DNA from 3 places in the Gordonia sp. PDNC005 genome. Region 3 is predicted to be linked to each of the others. Evidence: predicted binding sites of a transcription regulator. Region 3 holds the regulator's gene; each other region holds the start of a gene.
The links. The regulator LexA, encoded in region 3, represses DNA repair genes until DNA is damaged. The targets are predictions, from matches to a motif close to CGAACANNTGTTCG.
Positions count from the first base shown of each region.

Region 1: a site for LexA is predicted at 3,340-3,353, ahead of JVX90_RS08260 (HNH endonuclease signature motif containing protein). Genes of this name have one in related genera too.
Region 2: a site for LexA is predicted at 3,089-3,102, ahead of JVX90_RS04165 (error-prone DNA polymerase). Genes of this name have one in related genera too.

Region 1 is NZ_CP070351.1:1,736,642-1,743,124, forward strand. Features, by position in the region: gene JVX90_RS08240 (SAM-dependent methyltransferase) at 1-73, shown strand, start outside; gene JVX90_RS08245 (cobalt-precorrin-6A reductase) at 66-797, shown strand; gene JVX90_RS08250 (precorrin-2 C(20)-methyltransferase) at 788-2,275, opposite strand; gene JVX90_RS08255 (precorrin-8X methylmutase) at 2,287-2,910, opposite strand; partial or broken gene JVX90_RS20550 (hypothetical protein) at 2,981-3,214, opposite strand; gene JVX90_RS08260 (HNH endonuclease signature motif containing protein) at 3,369-4,925, shown strand; gene cobG (precorrin-3B synthase) at 5,019-6,155, opposite strand; cobalamin riboswitch at 6,171-6,307, shown strand; gene cobN (cobaltochelatase subunit CobN) at 6,355-6,483, shown strand, end outside.
Region 2 is NZ_CP070351.1:869,204-875,686, reverse strand. Features, by position in the region: gene JVX90_RS04165 (error-prone DNA polymerase) at 1-3,076, opposite strand, end outside; gene JVX90_RS04160 (SDR family oxidoreductase) at 3,233-5,152, shown strand; gene JVX90_RS04155 (DNA polymerase Y family protein) at 5,158-6,483, opposite strand, start outside.
Region 3 is NZ_CP070351.1:1,443,459-1,449,941, reverse strand. Features, by position in the region: gene hrpA (ATP-dependent RNA helicase HrpA) at 1-957, shown strand, start outside; gene nrdR (transcriptional regulator NrdR) at 963-1,409, opposite strand; gene JVX90_RS20545 (LysM peptidoglycan-binding domain-containing protein) at 1,440-2,039, opposite strand; gene lexA (transcriptional repressor LexA) at 2,205-2,876, shown strand; gene JVX90_RS06855 (putative PEP-binding protein) at 2,907-4,619, opposite strand; gene JVX90_RS06850 (DeoR/GlpR family DNA-binding transcription regulator) at 4,739-5,509, shown strand; gene JVX90_RS06845 (1-phosphofructokinase family hexose kinase) at 5,506-6,450, shown strand.

The DNA.
Region 1 (6,483 bases), 290 kb from region 3:
CGCACATCCAGACCTCGTGGACAGCTACCTGTACTCGCAGGCACGCATGACCAAGCTGCGCACCGATGGCTGATGTGCTGATCCTCGGCGGAACCGGTGAGGCTCGAGCTCTCGCGAAGGCTCTCGTCGACGACGGTGTCGACGTCCTGAGTTCACTCGCAGGACGCGTCGCATCGCCGCGGCTGCCCGTCGGCGCGGTACGCATCGGCGGCTTCGGTGGGCGGCGTGGCCTCGCGGAGTTCATGCGGGACAACGGCGTTCGTGCCGTGGTCGACGCGACGCACCCGTTCGCTGCGCGGATCACGCCTAACGCGCACGCGGCCGCGGCCGACGAGGGTGTACCCCACCTTCGACTCACCCGACCCGAATGGGTCGAACGGCCGGGCGACGACTGGACGAGGGTCCCGACAATCGACGCCGCCGCCGCTGTCGTGGGCGGGCGCCGCGTCTTCCTCACCACCGGCCGTCAGGACGTGTCGGCGTTCGCCGACGTCGCGGATTCGTGGTTTCTGATTCGGGTGGTCGATCCCCCCGAGCGCACACTGCCGCCACACCATGAGGTGCTGCGCTCGCGCGGGCCTTACTCGCTGGACGGCGAACTCGACCTGATGCGTCGGCATCGGATCGAGGTCGTGGTCACGAAGAACAGCGGCGGATCGTTGACCTCGGCGAAGCTGGCCGCCGCCCGCGAACTCGGATTGCCGGTGATCGTCGTCGATCGCCCCGGAGAATCTGACGGCATCCAGCGCGTCTGTACAGTCGACGAGGCTGTGGAATGGCTGCAGGCTCAGCTGTAGTGACGCGGTGTGAACACCAAGTCGCCGGCTGTTCGAGAGACCGCGGTGGTCGTTGACGAACCGATGATCAACAGAGTGCGCATGTCGACGGTTGACGGGTCGAAACCGGCGGCCGTGGTGACGGTGACCTTCTCGCCGGGTCCGCCGACGTCGCGCCCTTGGATGATCACCCGATCGGCCGGGACTGATTCCGTCAGAAGTTCCTTCAGGCGAAGGATCTGCTCGGTCCGCTTCGACGACGCCGGGTTGTAGATCGCGACCGCGAGATCCGCCGCAATCGCATGCCGCAGCCGGTCTTCGATGACGGCATCCGGTTTGAGTAGGTTCGACAACGAGATCACCGCGAAGTCGTGACCGAGTGGAGCACCGGCGGCGGCGGCGACTGCATGAGCTGCGCTCACTCCCGGCACGACCCGTACTGCGACGTTGTGCCACCGCGGTTCGGCCGCCACTTCGCTGACGGCCGAGGCCATCGCGAACACCCCGGGGTCACCGGACGACACGACGGCCACCCGTGCCCCTCGGGCGGCGAGGTCCAGAGCGAACTCGGCCCGCTCGGCCTCCACCCGGTTGTCGCTGGCGTGCACCCGCTGACCCGGCCGAGGTGCGATCCGACGAAGGTACGTCGTGTACCCCACGAGGTCGGTCGCCGCGGCGATCTCCGCGGCGACCTGCGGCGTCGTCTGCTCGACGGGGCCCGGCCCGAGTCCCACCACAACCACTTCACCGGCACGCGCACCCGACTGTCCCGCGTAGGGGTTGTTGCGTCCACCCGGAACAACGATCAGAGAGAAGTACGGGACGGATTCGGGATCGACGTCGACCGCACGCTCAACACGCTGCCGCTCGGTTGATGCGCGTTCGACATACCAGGCCTCGTCGAGCCTGCCCGCCGACGCGAGGGCGTCACGGACCTTCACGAACGTGCGTCCCAGTTTCATGATCGCCAGCGCCTTGCCCGAGCGCATGTGCGCGATCAATTCGCCGGGCTCGGCGGTGCCCGGGAGCACGGTGAGCGTCTCCTCGCCCTCAACGAGTGGGATACCGACCGCCGCCGACGCCGCGCTCACCGATGTGACACCCGGAATGATCTCCGCGTCGAAGCGCTCGACGAGACGTTTGTGCATGTGCATGTACGAGCTGTAGAAGAGTGGGTCGCCCTCGGCGAGGACAACAACAGTCCGCCCCGCATCCAGATGTTCGGCCAGACGCGCCGCGCTCTCGGTGTAGAAGTCGGCCATCGCGCCGGCGTATCCGCCGGGATGGTCGGTGGTCTCGACCGTGAGCGGGTACATGAGACGCTCGTGGATCTGGCCTTCACGCAAGTACGGCTGCGCGACCGACAGGGCGATCGAATTCCCGTGCCGCGCACAGTGGAACGCGATCACGTCCGCCTCACCGATGATGCGCGCGGCCTTGACCGTGACGAGTTCGGAGTCACCTGGGCCGAGTCCGACACCCCACAGTTTGCCGTTCATTCGACTGTCCTTCATTCGACGGGGCTCGCGAGTGCGTTGAGAGCGGCCGCGGTGATCGCAGATCCGCCGCGTCGGCCGGTCACGGTGATGAATTCGAGATCCGTGCGCGCGGCGAGTGCGGCGCACGATTCGGCGGCGCCGATGAATCCGACGGGTGCGCCGATGATCGCCGCGGGGCGAGGCCAACCGTCGTCGATCAGGTCGAGCAGCGCGAACAGGGCAGTGGGCGCGTTGCCGATCGCCACGACAGACCTCTCGAGGTCGTCGCGCCAGAACTCGAGCGCCGCCGCCGTGCGGGTGTTCCCGATCCGTTCGGCGATGTCAGAGATTCCAGGTTCGCGCAGGTGGCAACGCACATCGTTGTCGGCAGGCAGTCGGAGGCGGGTGACGCCGGACGCGACCATATTCGTATCGCACAGGATCGGTCCGCCTGCTTCGAGTGCGCCTCGTGCGGCGGCGACGACACCGGGGGAGAAGGCCACGTCAGCTGCGAGGTCCGTCTGACCCGACGCATGGATCATGCGCACGACCACCGGTTCGAGGTCGGCCGGGAAGCGGGCCAGATCCGACTCCGCGCGGATCGTTGCGAATGATTGGCGATAGATCTCCGCGCCGTCTCGGATGTAGTCCGTCATAGTGCGTTCGACACTACTGAGTGCCCGTGCACGGACACTGCCGTGGGTACGCGGGCTGCGTGTGGCGGAATCAGGTCGGGCCTGGCGCCGACGCGCGGGGCGCGGTGTCACCTGCATCCACAGCCGTGCCGACTTCGTCGATCGCCTGCCTGATCATTCGGCCGTACCCGTCTGATCCGAGTTCAGACGACGCTGTGCGCGCCGCCGCCAGGTGCTCGCGGGCGGCGTCGAACGCGCCCAGACGCCGGAAGTCGTCGGCCAGATTGAGGTGGAGCGAAGGGTAGAAGCCCGCGACCGTGACACCGTCCGGTCAACACCACCCGACGACACCATCCCCTATTCGGCGACGTCCGCCGCGGGAGCAGTGGCACAGCCAGTCGCAGATTCGGCCAGAAAGCTATTGACCACACCGAAATGTCGGATTAAGATCGAATGTACGTTCGAATCAAGGGGTTGATATGAACACCGCACTTGCCGATCAGGCCGGGGCCACGCTCACCGTCGAAGACGGGATGTTCGTCTTCCGGATGGTGCTGCCGGACCTCGCTGAAGGGTCGGATGCCACTGATGCGGCGTTGATGCTGTTCGCTGCACGGTCTGATCTGTTCCAGGGCATGGTCTTGTGGGATCAGTACGAGGCGATCTACCGCGTGTACCAGCGTCGCCTCGACCAGGTCTGCGGGGCGGCGGGCGCGTTCACCAATCTGTACGACCCGCTGTGTCAGGTCGCCGCGTCGTACGCGACCGTGCGTGGGGTTCGTCAGCGCACCGGGGAGAAGTTCGTCGACGAGGCTGTCTCGTGCATGGAACGTGTCCCGGCGATTGGCGTGCTGCTGCGTGGGGGTCTCCTCACGCCCAAGCAGTTCCGTCTCGCGCTCGATCAGACTGCTGCGGTCATCGACACCGATGTCCTCGCGATGATCGACGCAGAGGCCGCCGACCGACTCCGTGGCGCGGGTAACCTGACCGGGCCACGTGTGACCGAGATCGTTGCTGCTGTTGTCGCCGAACACGATGCCGATGCCGCCCAGGCAGCTCGTGAGGCTGCCAAGCCTCGGAAGAAGGTTGTGGTCGAGCCGGTTGATGGGACTCTGGCCGATCTGCGGGTGACGGGATCGGTTGAGGACGTCCGTCTGGCGCAGGACTCGATCGATGCAATCATCGCGGGCGTGTGCGCCGATGATCCGCGCGGCAAGGCTGTGCGCCGCTCGGACGCGGTGATCGCCCTGCTCACCGGAAAGGTGTTCGCCTGCCAGTGCGACCACGACGACTGCCCGTCGCGTGCGGGCGTCGATGTTGCGGCGCGTCTGGCGACTGTCGTGCTGCATGTGGTGGCTCGGCGGGAGTCTCTGACCGGGGAGTCCGATATCCCCGCCTACCTGGATGGGTTCGGGCCGATCACTGCCGAGCATGCTCGCGACATCGCCGCCGACACCGATACCGTAGTTCGCGATCTCGACGTCACCGATCTGCTCGGCGGAGCGTCGCAAGCGTCGAACGGGTACCGGCCGACCGCGGCGTGCGACGCCCTCGTGCGGGCGGTGCACGGCAGGTGCACCCACCCGGGGTGCGATATGCCCGCCTACCGGTGCGATCTGGATCATGTCGCGGAGTACAACCATGACGACCCGGCCGTGGGTGGTCCGACGTGTCCGTGCAACCTCAATCCGAAGTGCCGGTTCCACCACGGTTTGAAGACGTTTGTCGACGGCTGGCTCGACGATCAGATAGTCGACGCAAACGGAGTCATCTGGACCGAGACCACCACCCCCGAAGGGATCACCGTCCGGTCCCGGGCGTTGAACCACTGGCTGCTGCCCGAACTGGGGCTCCTCCCGTGCGTGCACGACGATGCCCCGACAACCTCGCGGCCGGCTGCCGAGTCGGATCCGGGGCGCCCGCGGACGCCCACCGACGCCAAACACCGGTACCGCATGCGGATGCGGGCCTACAACCGCCGCAAACGGGAACGACTGGCCAGCACGTCGAGCGCAGTCGAGACGCCCCCGTTCTGACCGGACGCGGTTGGGGTTCGGTTCGTCGACGCAGTCTCGACTGCGCTCGACAAACGAGAGCGCTCGGCAAACGACAGGGCGCGACAGGAGGAGCTAGTCGACACGTCGAAGGGTGCCGTCGGCGGTTGCGAGGACACGGACATGGGTCCGAGCCGGAGATCCGCAGCCACGATCACATCCAATCCAGTGTTCGTGCGGCGGTGCGTCGGCGTCCGGGTCGAGGTCCGCGACGTGCTCGCGTACTGCGGCACGGACATCGGCGGCCGACTTCGCACAGCCGGGTGATCCCGTGCATGCGGTGAGCGTGGTCCACGGCGATCGGGAGTCGAATATGAAACCTAGGGGAGCGAGCACTCGAACGACGGTCTCGGCGACGGCCTCGTCGAGGTCGCCGATCAGGATCTCGCGTTCGGTCGTGACCGACACCGGGACGCCGATCGCTGCCGCGTAGCGCGCCTGTTCGGCGGTGAGGCTGCCGAACGGCACAACCGCGCCGAGCATCACGCGGCCGTCGGCCTGGTCGAACCATCCGACACGCGGTTCGGGATGGCGTGGCGCCGGGAGAGACTCCTCGGCCGATGCTCCGAGGGTGGCGAACAACGTGGCGCGACCGTCCTCGTCGAGATCGGAGATCCGCCACGCGCCGTCGGCGACGTCGAGGAACGCCCGAGCCACAGCGACCATCCGATCGGGAAGGTCGTGCAGCGGTACCGGTCCGACGACGTGTGAGCCGCCGATCACGACAAGAGCGTGGTCCGAGTCGACCGCGACACCCGCGACGTCCGTCGTCCTGGCGAGGACGTCGCCGCGGCCGTCGTCTAAGCCGAACCAGAACCGCCCCGACAGCGACGACGACCAGTCGGCGGCCACCAAGGCGTCGACGAGTGCATCCGCGAGAGGCCTCAGGTCCGCGAGCCCGCCGACCCGGCCGCTGAACGGAGAGACGATCACGTTGCGGACTCTGTCGTGGTCGGAGTCCGACGCGAGACCTGCCGCGATCACGGCCTCTGCGAACGCCACGACATCCTTCTCGGCGATGCCCCTGACCTGGAGGTTTCCGCGAACTGTCAGTTCTATGCTGCCGTCTCCGAACTCGTCAGCCGCCAGCGCGACGGCGTCGAGAGCACCGGGAGTGATCACGCCGCCGGGCACCCGGATACGGGCCAGGGCGCCGTCAGCGGCCTGGTGGGTCCGGAAGACGCCGGGGCAGCGGTCTGCGGGAATGCTCACCCGTTCAGCCTAGTGCTCACTTCGGGTGACTACGATGAGCGTCGAACTCGATGTGGAAGCCGGTGCGAAACCGGCGCGGTCGCGCCACTGTGAGGAGCCGGTGTTCAAACGCCGTTCCGAGCCAGACCCACGTCGTCAGGCCGAGAAGCCTCGGCCGTCCCCACGATGCCGGGCGCGTATTCCCGGCGAGGAGTACGCCGTGATCACGCTGTTGTCCACGTCCGACACCGATCTGCGCACCGCCGCGACCTGCGGGGCGGACTACCGAGTCGCGAACCCGAGCCGCATCCTGCTCGACGAGATCCCCGCTCTCATCGACGGCGCCGAT
Region 2 (6,483 bases), 570 kb from region 3:
GGTTCACGAACGTGACACCAGACGCGGTGGCGGGTCGTTGCCGGTGAGTCACCGCTCCCCCGACGAGCACACGCGACCCGTCCGGCACAGCGAGCAGTCCGTCGGCGGGTATCACTCCCATCGCGTTCAGCCGCGGGCGCAGGTACTGCGTCGGGTACGAGCGGGGCGAGATGCCGGTGGAGAGCGCGTCGACGGCGGTCAGCTCCACCTCGCTCATGCCAGGCAGTGTCGGCGCCGACCGCGGCGAGACGACGGGGAGTTGGTCGTCGCGCATTCCGGCTGCGGCTCCGGCCTCCCACAGCGCGGCCCGACGATCCAGGCCGAAGCACTCGAAGGCGCCCGCCGTCGCGAGCGCCTCCAGGTGCGCGAGCGTGGGCTCGATACGTCGAGACAAGTCGGCCACCGAGGTGAACGGGCCGCCGGTGCTGCGATCGTCGACGATCCGCAGCGCCACGTCGTCCGACAGTCCCTTCACCGCGGCGAGCCCGATGCGCACGTCGAGTCCGTCGTTCTCGAGCGTCGCGTACGACAGCGACCGATTCACGTCGGGCCGGTGCACCTCGACGCCGTGTCGCCTGGCGTCGGCCACCAGGCTCTGCGGCGAGTAGAAGCCCATCGGCTGCGCCCGCAACAGAGCCGCACAGAACGCCGCCGGGTGATGCAGCTTGAACCACGACGAGTAGAAGACGATCGACGCGAAGCTCTGCGAATGACTCTCCGGGAACCCGAAGTTGGCGAACGCCGCCATCTTCTCGTAGATGCGATCGGCCGTCTCACCGACGATGCCGTGCGTCTCGCGCATCCCTTGGTAGAAACGCGCCTTGAGACGTTTCATCCGTTCCGGCGACCGTTTCGATCCCATCGCCCGTCGCAGTTGGTCGGCTTCGCCTGCGTCGAAGCCTGCGACGTCGACCGCGACCTGCATCATCTGCTCCTGGAACAGCGGGATTCCGAGGGTCCGGCCGAGCGACTCCTCCATCGAGTCATGGTCGAAGGTGACATCCTCCTTGCCGTCGCGACGCCGGATGTACGGGTGCACCGATCCACCCTGGATCGGGCCCGGTCGGATCAACGCCACCTCGACGACGAGGTCGTAGAAGTTCCGCGGCTTCAGCCTCGGGAGTGTCGCCATCTGCGCACGCGACTCCACCTGAAACACGCCGATCGAGTCCGCACGACACAGCATGTCGTACACCGCCTCCTCGCCGAGATCGAGCTTCGCGAGGTCGACGTCGATCCCCTTGTGCTCGCGGACCAGGTCGATCGCGTAGTGCAGCGCCGACAGCATGCCGAGACCGAGGAGATCGAACTTCACCAACCCCACGGCCGCGCAGTCGTCCTTGTCCCACTGCAGCACACTGCGACCGGGCATCCGCGCCCACTCGGTGGGGACGACGTCGGCGATCGGTCGGTCGCAGATCACCATCCCGCCGGAGTGGATGCCCAGGTGGCGGGGCATCGACGAGATCTGTGATGCCAGGTCGCGAACATCGTCCGGCGCGGAGTCGGGCACCTTGGCCCACGCGTCCTGCTGGCCTGGCGCGTACCCGAGCGCACGCGCCATGTCGCGGACGGCCGACCGACCCCGATACGTGATGACATTGGCCACCTGCGCGCTGTTGGCCCGGCCGTGCCGCGAGTACACGTACTGGATCACCTCTTCGCGCCGATCCGACTCGATGTCGACGTCGATGTCGGGCGGACCGTCACGCTCCGGCGACAGGAAGCGTTCGAACAGCAGATGGTTGCCGACCGGGTCGACGTTGGTGATGCCGAGGGCGTAGCAGACCGCGGAGTTCGCCGAACTCCCCCGACCCTGGCAGAGGATGTCGTGGGTTCTGCAGAACGAGACGATGTCGTGGACCACCAGAAAGTAGCCGGGGAAGGTCAATGTCTCGATGATCGCCAGCTCGTGTTCGATCTGTCGGTACGCGTCCGGGCGGGCGACACGCGTCCCGTACCTGCGCAGTGCCCCCTCCTCTGTGAGATGCCGCAGCCACGTCGCCTCGGTGTGCCCCTCGGGGACGTCGAACGGCGGGAGGTTCGGGGCGATCAGACCGAGCGAGAACGCGCAGTCGGACGCCAGGTGGACGGCGTTGTCGATGGCGTCGAGGTGCGCAGGCATCAGGCGAGCCATCTCGTCGCCGCTGCGCAGATGCGCACCTCCGACTCCGGGCAGCCAACCGTCGATCGTTGTCATGTCGGTGCGCGCACGTACGGCGGCCACGGCTGTCGCGAGTCGGCGGTTGGCCGGACCGGCGAAATGTGCACCCGTCGTCGCCACCGTCGACAGGCGCAGTTCGGCGGCGATGTCGGCGAGAATCGCGTTGCGCTCGTCGTCGTCCGAGCAGCCGGAGGCCGTCAATTCCACCGTCACGTTGTCGCGGCCGAACCGTTCGACAAGGTCGCCCAGCGCATCACGGGCGCCAGTCCGCCCGGCACGCGCCAACCCTCGACGCACCGCGCCCTTCCGGCAGCCTGTCAGGATCTGCCAATGCCCGTCGCCTGCGGCCGCGGTGATCGCGTCGGCGTCGTACCGGAGCCGCCCTTTCTCCCCTCCGGTCATGTGCGCGTCGGCGATCACTCTCGACAGCCGCCGATATCCCTCGTCCCCGCGGGCGAGCACCAGCAGATGATCACCCTCCGGGTCGACGGCGCCCGCGCGCGGGGCGTCGTGCTGCAGTGACAGTTCAGCGCCGAACACTGTCGGCATCCCGAACTCTCGTGCGGCCTCGGCGAAGCGGACCACTCCGTAGAAGCCGTCGTGGTCGGTCAGCGCCAACGCCGTCAGTCCGAGCCGCCACGCCTCCTCGACCATCGTCTCCGGCATCGAGGCACCGTCGAGGAAGCTGTACGCACTGTGGGCGTGCAGTTCCGCGTATCCGATCGTCGACCGTCCGAACGCGATGTCGGCAGGCACGTACTCACCGCGCTTGCGCGACCATGCGGGCGAGTCGCCGCCGTCACCGACGTTGGGCGGAAACGTCTCGCCGCGTCGGTCCCCCGCCCCCGGGCCTCGGCCCGACAGCACCCTCTCCATCTCCGACCAGGTCGGCGGACCGTTGCTCCACCCCATTCATCCGATTATAGAACATACGTTCGATAGATGGAACCGGTAGCCGGCGGATTGCTCGAGTTGACTTGATCAATCGGACTACACAGATCCGACACCGGGCGGGCACAGAATCGTGCCAGCACACCGAATGCATGCCACATATGAGAACCTGTGTCAGTGACCAGCTACTTCGTTACGGGCGCAAGCGGATTCATCGGCAGTCGAGTGCTGCAACGACTCCTGGCGCGCGACGCCGACACCCGTATCACCGCGCTGGTGCGTCCCAGTTCGCTTCCACGTTTCGCACAGGTCCTCGAAGGCATCGACGGCGGCGAACGGGTGATCACCGTGCCCGGCGATCTCACTGCCGACGACCTCGACATCCACGATTCGACGGTACTCAAGGGCACCGACCACGTGATCCATCTGGCCGCGATATACGACGTGACCGCCGACGACGCATCGCAGGACGCCGCCAATCGGGAGGGCACCGCACGTGTCGCCGCCCTCGCGGCCGATCTCGGCGCGACGATGCATCACGTGTCGTCCATAGCCGTCTCCGGAGACTGGGACGGCGAGTTCACCGAGGCAGACTTCGATCTCGGCCAGGGCTTTCCCACCGCCTACCACCGCACGAAGTTCGAGGCGGAGAAGGCGGTCCGTGAGACGGCCGGGCTGCGGTGGCGCGTGTACCGGCCGTCCGCGGTGGTCGGCGACTCGATCACCGGCACGATGGACAAGATCGACGGGCCCTACTACTTCTTCGGTCAGATGTCGCTGCTCGGACAGTTGCCGTCGTTCCTCAGGATGCCCCTGCCGAACCTCGGGTGGGTGAATCTCGTGCCGGTCGACTTCGTCGCCGACTCGATCGTCGCGCTGCTGCATCACCGGCCCGACGACGACTCGCTGGTGTTCCACCTGTCCGATCCGCAGCGGCGGACCGTCACCGAGATGTTCAACGCACTCGCACCCGCTTTCGACGCGCCTCGCGGTTTCAACGCGCTGCCCGGCGCGGTGGTGCGCCCGGTGCTCGCCGCCGGTTCGCGAGGTCCGCTGCGTGCCGCGCGCGACGCCGTCGCCGCCCAACTCGACGTCCCCGCCGTCCTGTTCGACCTCGTCGCACTTCCCGTCCGGTTCCGCAGCGACACGACCCTCGACATCCTGCGCTCGCTCGGCGTCGAACTGCCGGATCTCACCGACTACGGACCCGGCCTCTGGCGATACTGGAACGAGCATCTTGATCCGGCGAGGCATCGCCGCTCCGATCCGCGTGGTTCGATGGTCGGCAAGAACGTGCTGATCACAGGCGCGTCGTCGGGTATCGGCAAGGCGACGGCGCGCATGTGCGTGACGCGCGGAGCCAACGTGTTCCTGGTGGCGCGCAGTGTCGACGGTCTGGCCGACGTCGCCGACGAGCTGAACGCCGAGACTCCCAAGGACGGCCTTCCGGCCGGACACGCCTACGCGTATCCCGCCGACATCACCGACGAGTCGACTGTTCAGACGCTCATCAAGTCGATCATCGCCGAGCACGACCACGTGGATGTGCTGGTCAACAACGCCGGACGTTCGATCCGCCGGTCGACGCTCAACTCGGTCGACCGTTCGCACGACTATCAGCGGACGATGGCAGTCAACTACTTCGGTGCCGTCTACCTGACCTTGGCGTTGCTGCCGCACATGGTGGAACGCCAGGCAGGCCACATCGTGAACGTGTCGTCGGTCGCGGTGCAGAGTCACGGGCCCCGATTCGGCGCGTACGGTGCGTCGAAGGCGGCGCTCGAGGCGTTCAGCGATGCGACGGCCGCCGAGACGCTGTCCGATCACGTCACGTTCAGCACCGTCCGACTGCCGCTGACCCGCACCAAGATGATCGCTCCCACCGACGCCTACCAGGCACAGCACGGAATCTGGGGCGTCGACAAAGCAGCGAGCCGGGTGCTCCGCGCGATCATCGACAAGCCGAAACGCGTGAACACGCTGATCGGCGACATCGTCGACCTCGGGCACCACACCGTTCCTCGGCTCACCAACCGGATCATGCATCAGGAGTACCTGCTGGTCGGCGAGTCGGACGCGGCACTCGGCAAGGGCTGAGCTCCTCACTCGTACACTCCCTCCACCGTCCAGGCGCGTTCTCGATAGCAGAGCAGGAGTGCTCGCGAGTCTTCCAGGAGCACTTGGGCTCTCGCCGAGACGCCAGTCGGCTCGGCGTCGGTGCCGAACGGCCACGGCCCGGCCCACCAGCAGACCGTGTACGGCCGACGTCCCACCCGGACCTCGGCGGGCTCCGTGGTGAAACCGCCACGTGGCGTCACCGCGACCTGATCGCCTTCGGCGTCGAGCAGCTCGGCGTCGGTGTGCGACAGCAGCGCAGGCGACGGTCGGGCCAGCCGGTCAGGCCAGGCCGCGTTCGGATCGCGGGGCGGCACCTGCTCGTCCCCGAGTGTCACGAGCGCGACCTGCTCGGCGGGCCCGCGTCCACCACTGCGGATCGGCACCCGCACCGACTCTCCGCCGAGGAGGCCCTGCACACGGACGAGCGCACGCCGAGCTCGGTCGGTGAGCCCGTCGCCGATCGCAGCGGGCAGACCGGCCCCGACGAACGCGTGCTGCAGAGACCCGGGGTCCACCACTTCCACCGGTTCCAGATGCAGCCGCGCGATCGGCGAGTCCGGCGCACCGGCCCCACCCGCATCACGTCCCGCCGTACCGACCAGCCATCCTTCGAGCTGCCAACGGATACGGTCGGCGGTGGCGTCCGGCGTGAGCGGCTGCGCACACCACCAGGTACGCGAGTGTCGTTGTCCACGTTCGGTTATCGCGTGAACGGTGAGCCGAGTACAGGCCAGCGACGCCGCCGACAGACGATGGTGCAACTCCTCGGCGAGCCGACGGCCGAGGAAGGCCGCCGAGTCGATGCGGTCGACGGGCGGATCACACGTGTACTCGACTTCCAGCACGGCCGGAATCGGCGCACGACTCGGCCTCCTGCCCGGTGACGCGCTCGCCAACCGGTGCGCAACAACGGCGTCGGCCGAGAACCTCGATGCGACGTCGGCGACAGGCAGTTCGGCGAACGCACCGAGCGTTCGGATGCCGAGTCGCCACAGCAGGTCGACAAGATCGGGACGCGTCGGGTCGGACAGCGCGACCTCCACTGTCAGGTCCGAGATCGGCCGTGTCGCCAGGTAGGCGGCGTCGGTGCCCGGCGGCACCGACTGTCCGGACCGTGCGGACAGGACAGCGGTGAACAGCTCGTCAGCCACTCCCACCCGCGCTGCGACGCCGGCCGCGGCGACGGCGTCGACGATCCGCTCGGCGAGCACCGCCTCCCCACCGAAGTAACGCGCAGCCCGATCGGCCGTCACCACCAGCAGCCCGGGCCGCAACACCTCGGTGAGTGGGACCACTTCGGTCACCGCCGC
Region 3 (6,483 bases):
GATGATGCGAACGGCGCCGTCATCGCTCGAAGCGGTCGTCTCGGCGACCTCCGCTCGCAATTCGCCCCGGCCACCGCGAGTCCCGCCGCGGACGACGCCGTCTACACCACCTGGGCATCCGACGGCATCGGAACTCTCGACGACAGTCGAGTGCAGACGCTCGCAGGTCAGCAGGTGACGCGGTACCCGACACTCCATGTGATCCCCGGCCGCGGCGTCCGGGTCACCACCGTCCCGAGCCCGGTGGCACGTGACGCTGGTATCACCGCAGGCGTCCGTGAACTGCTGACGCTGGCGATCGCCCCGCCGAGCCGGAAACTCGCTTCGTCGTTGCCTCCTGCACGCAGACTCGCGCTCAGTCAGAGCCCGTACCAAGACGTCGACGCACTGCTCGCGGACTGCACACGGCGGGCAGTGGCAGATGTCCTCGCACGCGAGACCACACTCGGCGACCTCCGCAGCCCCTCCGACTTCGCGGCCATGTCCGGTCGGATCGCACCGACGGTGCGCTCGTTGGCACCCGAGTACTTCGACCTCGCAGTCGCGACGCTCGCGGAGTACTCCGAGCTCCGGCGCACCATCGATTCGCGCACGGGCTCGCTCGCAGCGGACGACGTCGCCGATCAGGCAGCCAATCTCGTGTTCGACGGATTCATCGCCGTCACTCCAGGGTCGGCGCTTCGATCACTGCCGCGTTACCTGACGGCTGCACGGCTCCGCCTGGAATCACTCCCCGGCTCGGCCGCGCGCGACAATCAGGGCATGGTCGTCGTCGACCGCGTGATCGCTGCATGGAATCAGCGGCTGGCGCAGGTACCGGAGGCTCGACAAGATGCCCTGAACGATCTCGTCCAGTGGCAGTTGGAGGAACTGCGAGTGAGCCTGTTCGCACAGCAGCTCGGCACTGCGGGCCCGATATCCGAGAAACGGGTGCTCAAGGCAATCACTCAGTTCTGAGGGAGTCAGACGCGCTCGCGGAGCTCGTTGATCTCCTTCTGGAAGTCGTCGGCCGATTCGAACGACTTGTAGACCGAGGCGAACCGCAGGTAGGCGACCTCGTCGAGGTCACGGAGCGGACGCAGGATCGCGAGTCCGACCTCATTACTGGGGATCTCGGCCGAACCGAGGCCGCGCACAGTGTCCTCCACCTGCGAGGCGAGTTTGGCGAGTGCGTCTTCGTCGACACTGCGGCCCTGACACGCCCGGCGGACGCCCTTCATGACCTTCTCGCGACTGAAAGGCTCGGTGATACCGTTCCGCTTCACAACGGACAGCACTGCCGCCTCGACTGTGCTGAAGCGTCGACCGCATTCCGCGCATGACCGACGGCGGCGGATCGCCAAGCCGTCATCGGCAACGCGGGAGTCCACCACTCGTGTGTCGTCGTTCTTGCAGAACGGGCAGCGCATCCCCCGATGATAACGTCCGTCGCACTCAGGTCAGTACGCGGGAGCCACCAGCGACTGACTCACGCGGAGACCTGAAGTCTCCAGCCCGTTCATCGCACGCAACTGTGCAACGACGCCCGCAGCGGGCAGCTCCGGCGCTATCCGGCGTGCGACGTCAGTCAACGACTCACCCGACCTGACGTGAATCACTTGAGTCGCCGCCGGAACATCCGACGTCGCGGCATCCTGATACGAACCACCGATGATCGCAAGGATCCACACCGCGCCGGCCAAGACCGCACCGAGAAGCACCGCACCGACCACCCGACGACGACGGAACACGGCCTCGATGTTCGAACGGTTCGTCATCGCTGCGGCCCCGGCCGAACGGGAGGCTCGACCGGACCGGACGACGCCACGATCACGCGCCTCCCACTGAGCCTCCGGCTCGTGCTTGAGCGAATCGACACCCGCCGATCGCCGTCGCCCTCGTCCCGTCGGACGGCACACGTCTCCATCCACACGCGGAGTCGTGTGATCGATCCGACGCGCCTCGACGAGCGGGATATCGCAGGTCATCGCTGCAACACGCGCATTCTGGGGTCCGCGAGCGATACCGGCTGCGGGGCGGGTGATCAGTGCCTGACTCATCGGAGCCTCCTGTTCGATCAACTGTTCGAAGAACCTTTGTTCGATAGTTAACACCATGGGTCTGACAAAGTCAGCAACACGTCGAACAATTGTTTGAAATCTGTGATCCAGTCGACTAACGTCGAGGTCAGTTCACACGCGATGTTCGAATGGAAAGGACCGATGATGGCGGACAATCCAGATCCCCTGCTCTCGACCTCCACCCTGGAGGCGTCGCTGACTCAGCGTCAGCGTGAAGTGCTCGAGGTGATCCGGAAGTCGGTCCGGGAACGCGGCTACCCGCCGAGCATCCGCGAGATCGGCGAAGCCGTCGGCCTCACGTCGACATCGTCGGTGGCACACCAGTTGCGCACACTGGAACGCCGCGGCCTGCTCAAGCGCGATCCTCATCGTCCGCGTGCGGTGAACGTCCGCGACGACAACCGCACTCCCCCTGCCGACGAGTCCTCGGAGTCGCTGCCGACACCGACGTTCGTGCCAGTGCTCGGCCGCATCGCCGCGGGCGGTCCGATCCTCGCCGAGCAAGCAGTCGAAGAAGTGTTCCCGATGCCGAAGGAACTCGTCGGCGACGGCTCACTGTTCATGCTCCGGGTGGTCGGCGAGTCGATGATCGACGCCGCCATCTGCGACGGCGACTGGGTCGTCGTCCGTCAGCAGAACGTCGCAGAGAACGGCGACATCGTCGCCGCCATGATCGACGGCGAGGCCACGGTGAAGACCTTCAAGCGCAAGGACGGCCACGTGTGGCTGCTCCCTCACAACGAGCACTTCGAGCCGATCCCCGGCGACGACGCCGCGATCCTCGGCAAGGTCGTCACGGTGATGCGTCGCATCTGACGCATCACCGCTTGTGGTCGGCGCCCCTCGTCAGGCGCCGACCACCGCGCGTGCAGCGTCACGCGCGCCCGACGCGCTGGTCGCCGCGAGCGCTGCGGCCGCGGCCTCACGGCACTGCTGCAGGGTCACGCCGCCCAGCTTGAGTCCAACGGCGGCCGACGCCGCGGGGGCCGATGACAGGGATCGCACACCGAGCCCGACCAGGACGCAGGCCAACAACGGATCTGCCGCGGCCTCACCGCAGACACCGACGGACTTGGCCTGCTTCTCTCCCGCCTCACCGATCATCGCGATGAGCGCGAGGACAGCGGGCTGCCACGGATCGGTGAGCGATGCGAGCTCCGGCGACATGCGATCGGCCGCCATCGTGTACTGGGTCAGGTCATTGGTCCCGACCGACACGAAGTCGACTTCGGCCAAGATCTTGTCGGCCAGTATCGCCGCGGAGGGCACTTCGATCATGACGCCGGGGACCATGCCCCGATCACGGACCTGACCGGCGAATTCGCGAGCCTCGTCGACGGTTGCGATCATCGGCGCCATCACCCACGGAACAGCTCCCGCCCCTTGCGCCGCGGCTGCGAGCGCATCGAGCTGGCCGTTCCGGATCTCCGGGTACGTGGAGACGATCCGATTGCCTCGGACGCCCATCGCCGGATTCGGCTCGTCGGCGCTGGCGACGAACTTCAGCGGCTTGTCCGAGCCGGCGTCGAGAGTTCGAATGACCACTTTCTGTCCATCGAATGCGTCGATGACCTCGCGATACAGCGCGGTCTGCTCTTCGAGCGTCGGCTCGGTCGCGCGGTCCAGAAATGCGAGCTCCGTGCGAAACAGGCCGACTCCCTGGACTGGCGCCTCGGCCGCGGCTCGCGCCGACACTCCGTCGGCCACATTCGCGAGAATGAGCACCGGCTCACCGTCGGCCGTGGCACCGGGACCCCGCCAGGCGGCGACCTTCTCCGACTGCTCCCGCGCCGCCGCGATCGCGGCTGAGATCAACGCGTCGTCGGGATTGATGCCGATCGTGCCCGTTGCGCCGTCGACGTACCCGTGTGCTCCGGTGGGGATGTCGTCGAGATCGGCCGCCGCGACGATGCACGGGATGCCGAGCTGACGCGCGATGATGGCCGTGTGACTGCTCGGTCCGCCGAGCCGCATCGCCAACCCCACGACCAACGCAGGATCGAGCCCTGCGGTGTCCGCCGGCGCGAGATCGTCGGCGCACAAGATGGACGGCACCTCGGGTGTCGGGATGCCCGGCTCCGGAAGGCCGAGGAGTTCGGCGATCACGCGGTCACGGACATCGCGCAGGTCGGTCACCCGCTCGGCCATCAGACCACCGAGTTTGGTGAACATCTCGACGAACTGTTCGGTGGCCGCCGCTGCGGCGGCCGGCGCCGGTCTGCCTGCGGCGATCAGCTTGGACGCCGCACCGATCCATCCTCGATCGCGCGCGAGACCCGCTGTCGCAGTGAGGACTTCAGCAGAGACGCCGGTGCTGTGTGATGCCCGGTCGGAGAGCCGTGCAGCCACGACAGTCGCGGCGTCGACGAAACGGGTGGTCTCGGACTCACGCTCCCCCTCGGCGACGGGCGCGGCTGCTGCGTCGTACGTGGGCCGCTCGCCGACGCGGATGATCGGGCCGTACGCGAGCCCTCCGACCACCGGAGTTCCGGTCACGACTGAGCTGGCGGCGAACGGATTGTCTGCGGACTGCACGGGCGCGGCATCGATCTTGGTCATGTGAGAGAGATTACAAGAAGTCCTTGACGCCCCCGACAGTACGGGAGTAAACAAAGATGTAATCCAAGTAAATACAGATGAATCAACACGCCAGCACGTAGCTGACCAGGAGTAGTCACATGTACGCCGAAGAACGCCAACAAGCGATCGCGAACGAGGTCCGCCAACGCGGCCGCGTGTCCGTCGCCGAGTTGGCGGAACGATTCGCGGTCACCGGCGAAACCGTCCGTCGCGACCTCGCAGTACTGCAGCGTTCCGGCAGCCTGATGCGAGTGCACGGCGGAGCGGTGCGGCTCGACGTCGCCGCCGTCGTCGACGAACCGGACCTCCCGTCGCGAGAGGCCGCGCGGCAGTCCGAGAAGGCGGCGATCGGCGTCGCGGCGCAACGCTTCCTGCCTGCCACCGGAGGCTCGGTCCTCTTCGACGCCGGTAGCACCACGTACCAGGCCGCGACCGCGGTGAGCGGCGACGCGCGCCTGCAACTGGTCACCAACAGCGTTCCGATCGCATCGTCGCTCACCGGTCTGTCACGGTCGACGGTCCTGCTGATCGGGGGCAGGCTCCGACCGAAGACACAGGCCGCCGTCGGAGCCGACGCCGTCGAGGCGTTCGCACGACTGCATGTGAGTGTCGGGTTCATCGGCACGAACGGGCTCACCGCGGATCACGGCCTGTCCACTCCGGACTCCGACGAAGCCGCGACCAAACGAGCGATGATCGCCTGCTGCGACCGCGTCGTCGTGTTGGCCGACTCGACGAAGATGAACCGCCAGGAACTCGTCGGCTTCTCCGGCCTGGAGAACATCGACGTCCTCATAACCGACGCCGGGATCGACCCGGCGCTCGTCACCGAACTGACCGAACACGACATCGAGGTGGTCGTCGCATGATTCTGACAGTCACAGCCAATCCGAGCATCGATCGCACGGTCCAGCTGGACGGGCCTCTGATACCCGGCGGCGTCCACCGACCGGTCGGCGTCGTGGACCAGCCCGGAGGGAAGGGCGTGAACGTGGCCCGAGTCGTCGATGCCGCAGGCCTGCCGACGATGGCGGTGGTGCCCGCGCATGCGGGCGACGCGTTCGTCCATCACCTCGAACGAGCAGGCCTGCCGCACAGCGCTATCGACGTGGCCGGGGACGTACGGGTGAACCTGACGATCGCCGACCCCTACGGTGTCACCACTAAGATCAACGCACCCGGTGCGGATCTCGACAATGCAGAGGCGCGGTCCCTGATGACGGCGATCGTCGAGCGCGCCTCCCACGCGGACTGGCTGGCACTGTGCGGCTCTCTTCCCCCTGGTCTGCCCGCAACCTGGTACGCCGACGTCATCGGCGCACTTCGCGGCGTCGGGGTGCACATCGCGGTCGACACCTCGGGCGCACCTCTGCATCATGTGGCGGCCGCGGGCCCGGATCTGATGAAGCCGAACTCCGAGGAGCTTGCGGAACTGACCGGCGCCGATCCCGGCGCACTCGAGTCCGCCGCAGCCGATGGCGACCCCTCGGCCGCGGCACTCGCATCGATCTCCCTCGCCGGGTCCACCGGCGGAGCGGTCCTCACCACTCTCGGCGGGGCCGGGGCCGTCCTCGCGGTCGGAGGCGAAGCCTGGTTCGCGTCGGCGCCCCAGGTGCGGGTTCGGAGCACCGTCGGAGCAGGCGACGCCTCCCTCGCCGGCTATCTGATCGCCGAACACGCCGGTGCCGGCCCTGCCGACCGGCTGGCCCGGGCAGTCGCATACGGCTCTGCAGCCGCGTCACTGCCGGGAACCACACCGCCGACACCCGGCCAGCTCGACCACGCAGGCATCACCGTCACCCGTCTCTAAGATCCCCTCCCCCGTCCCACAGCAAGGTAGAAG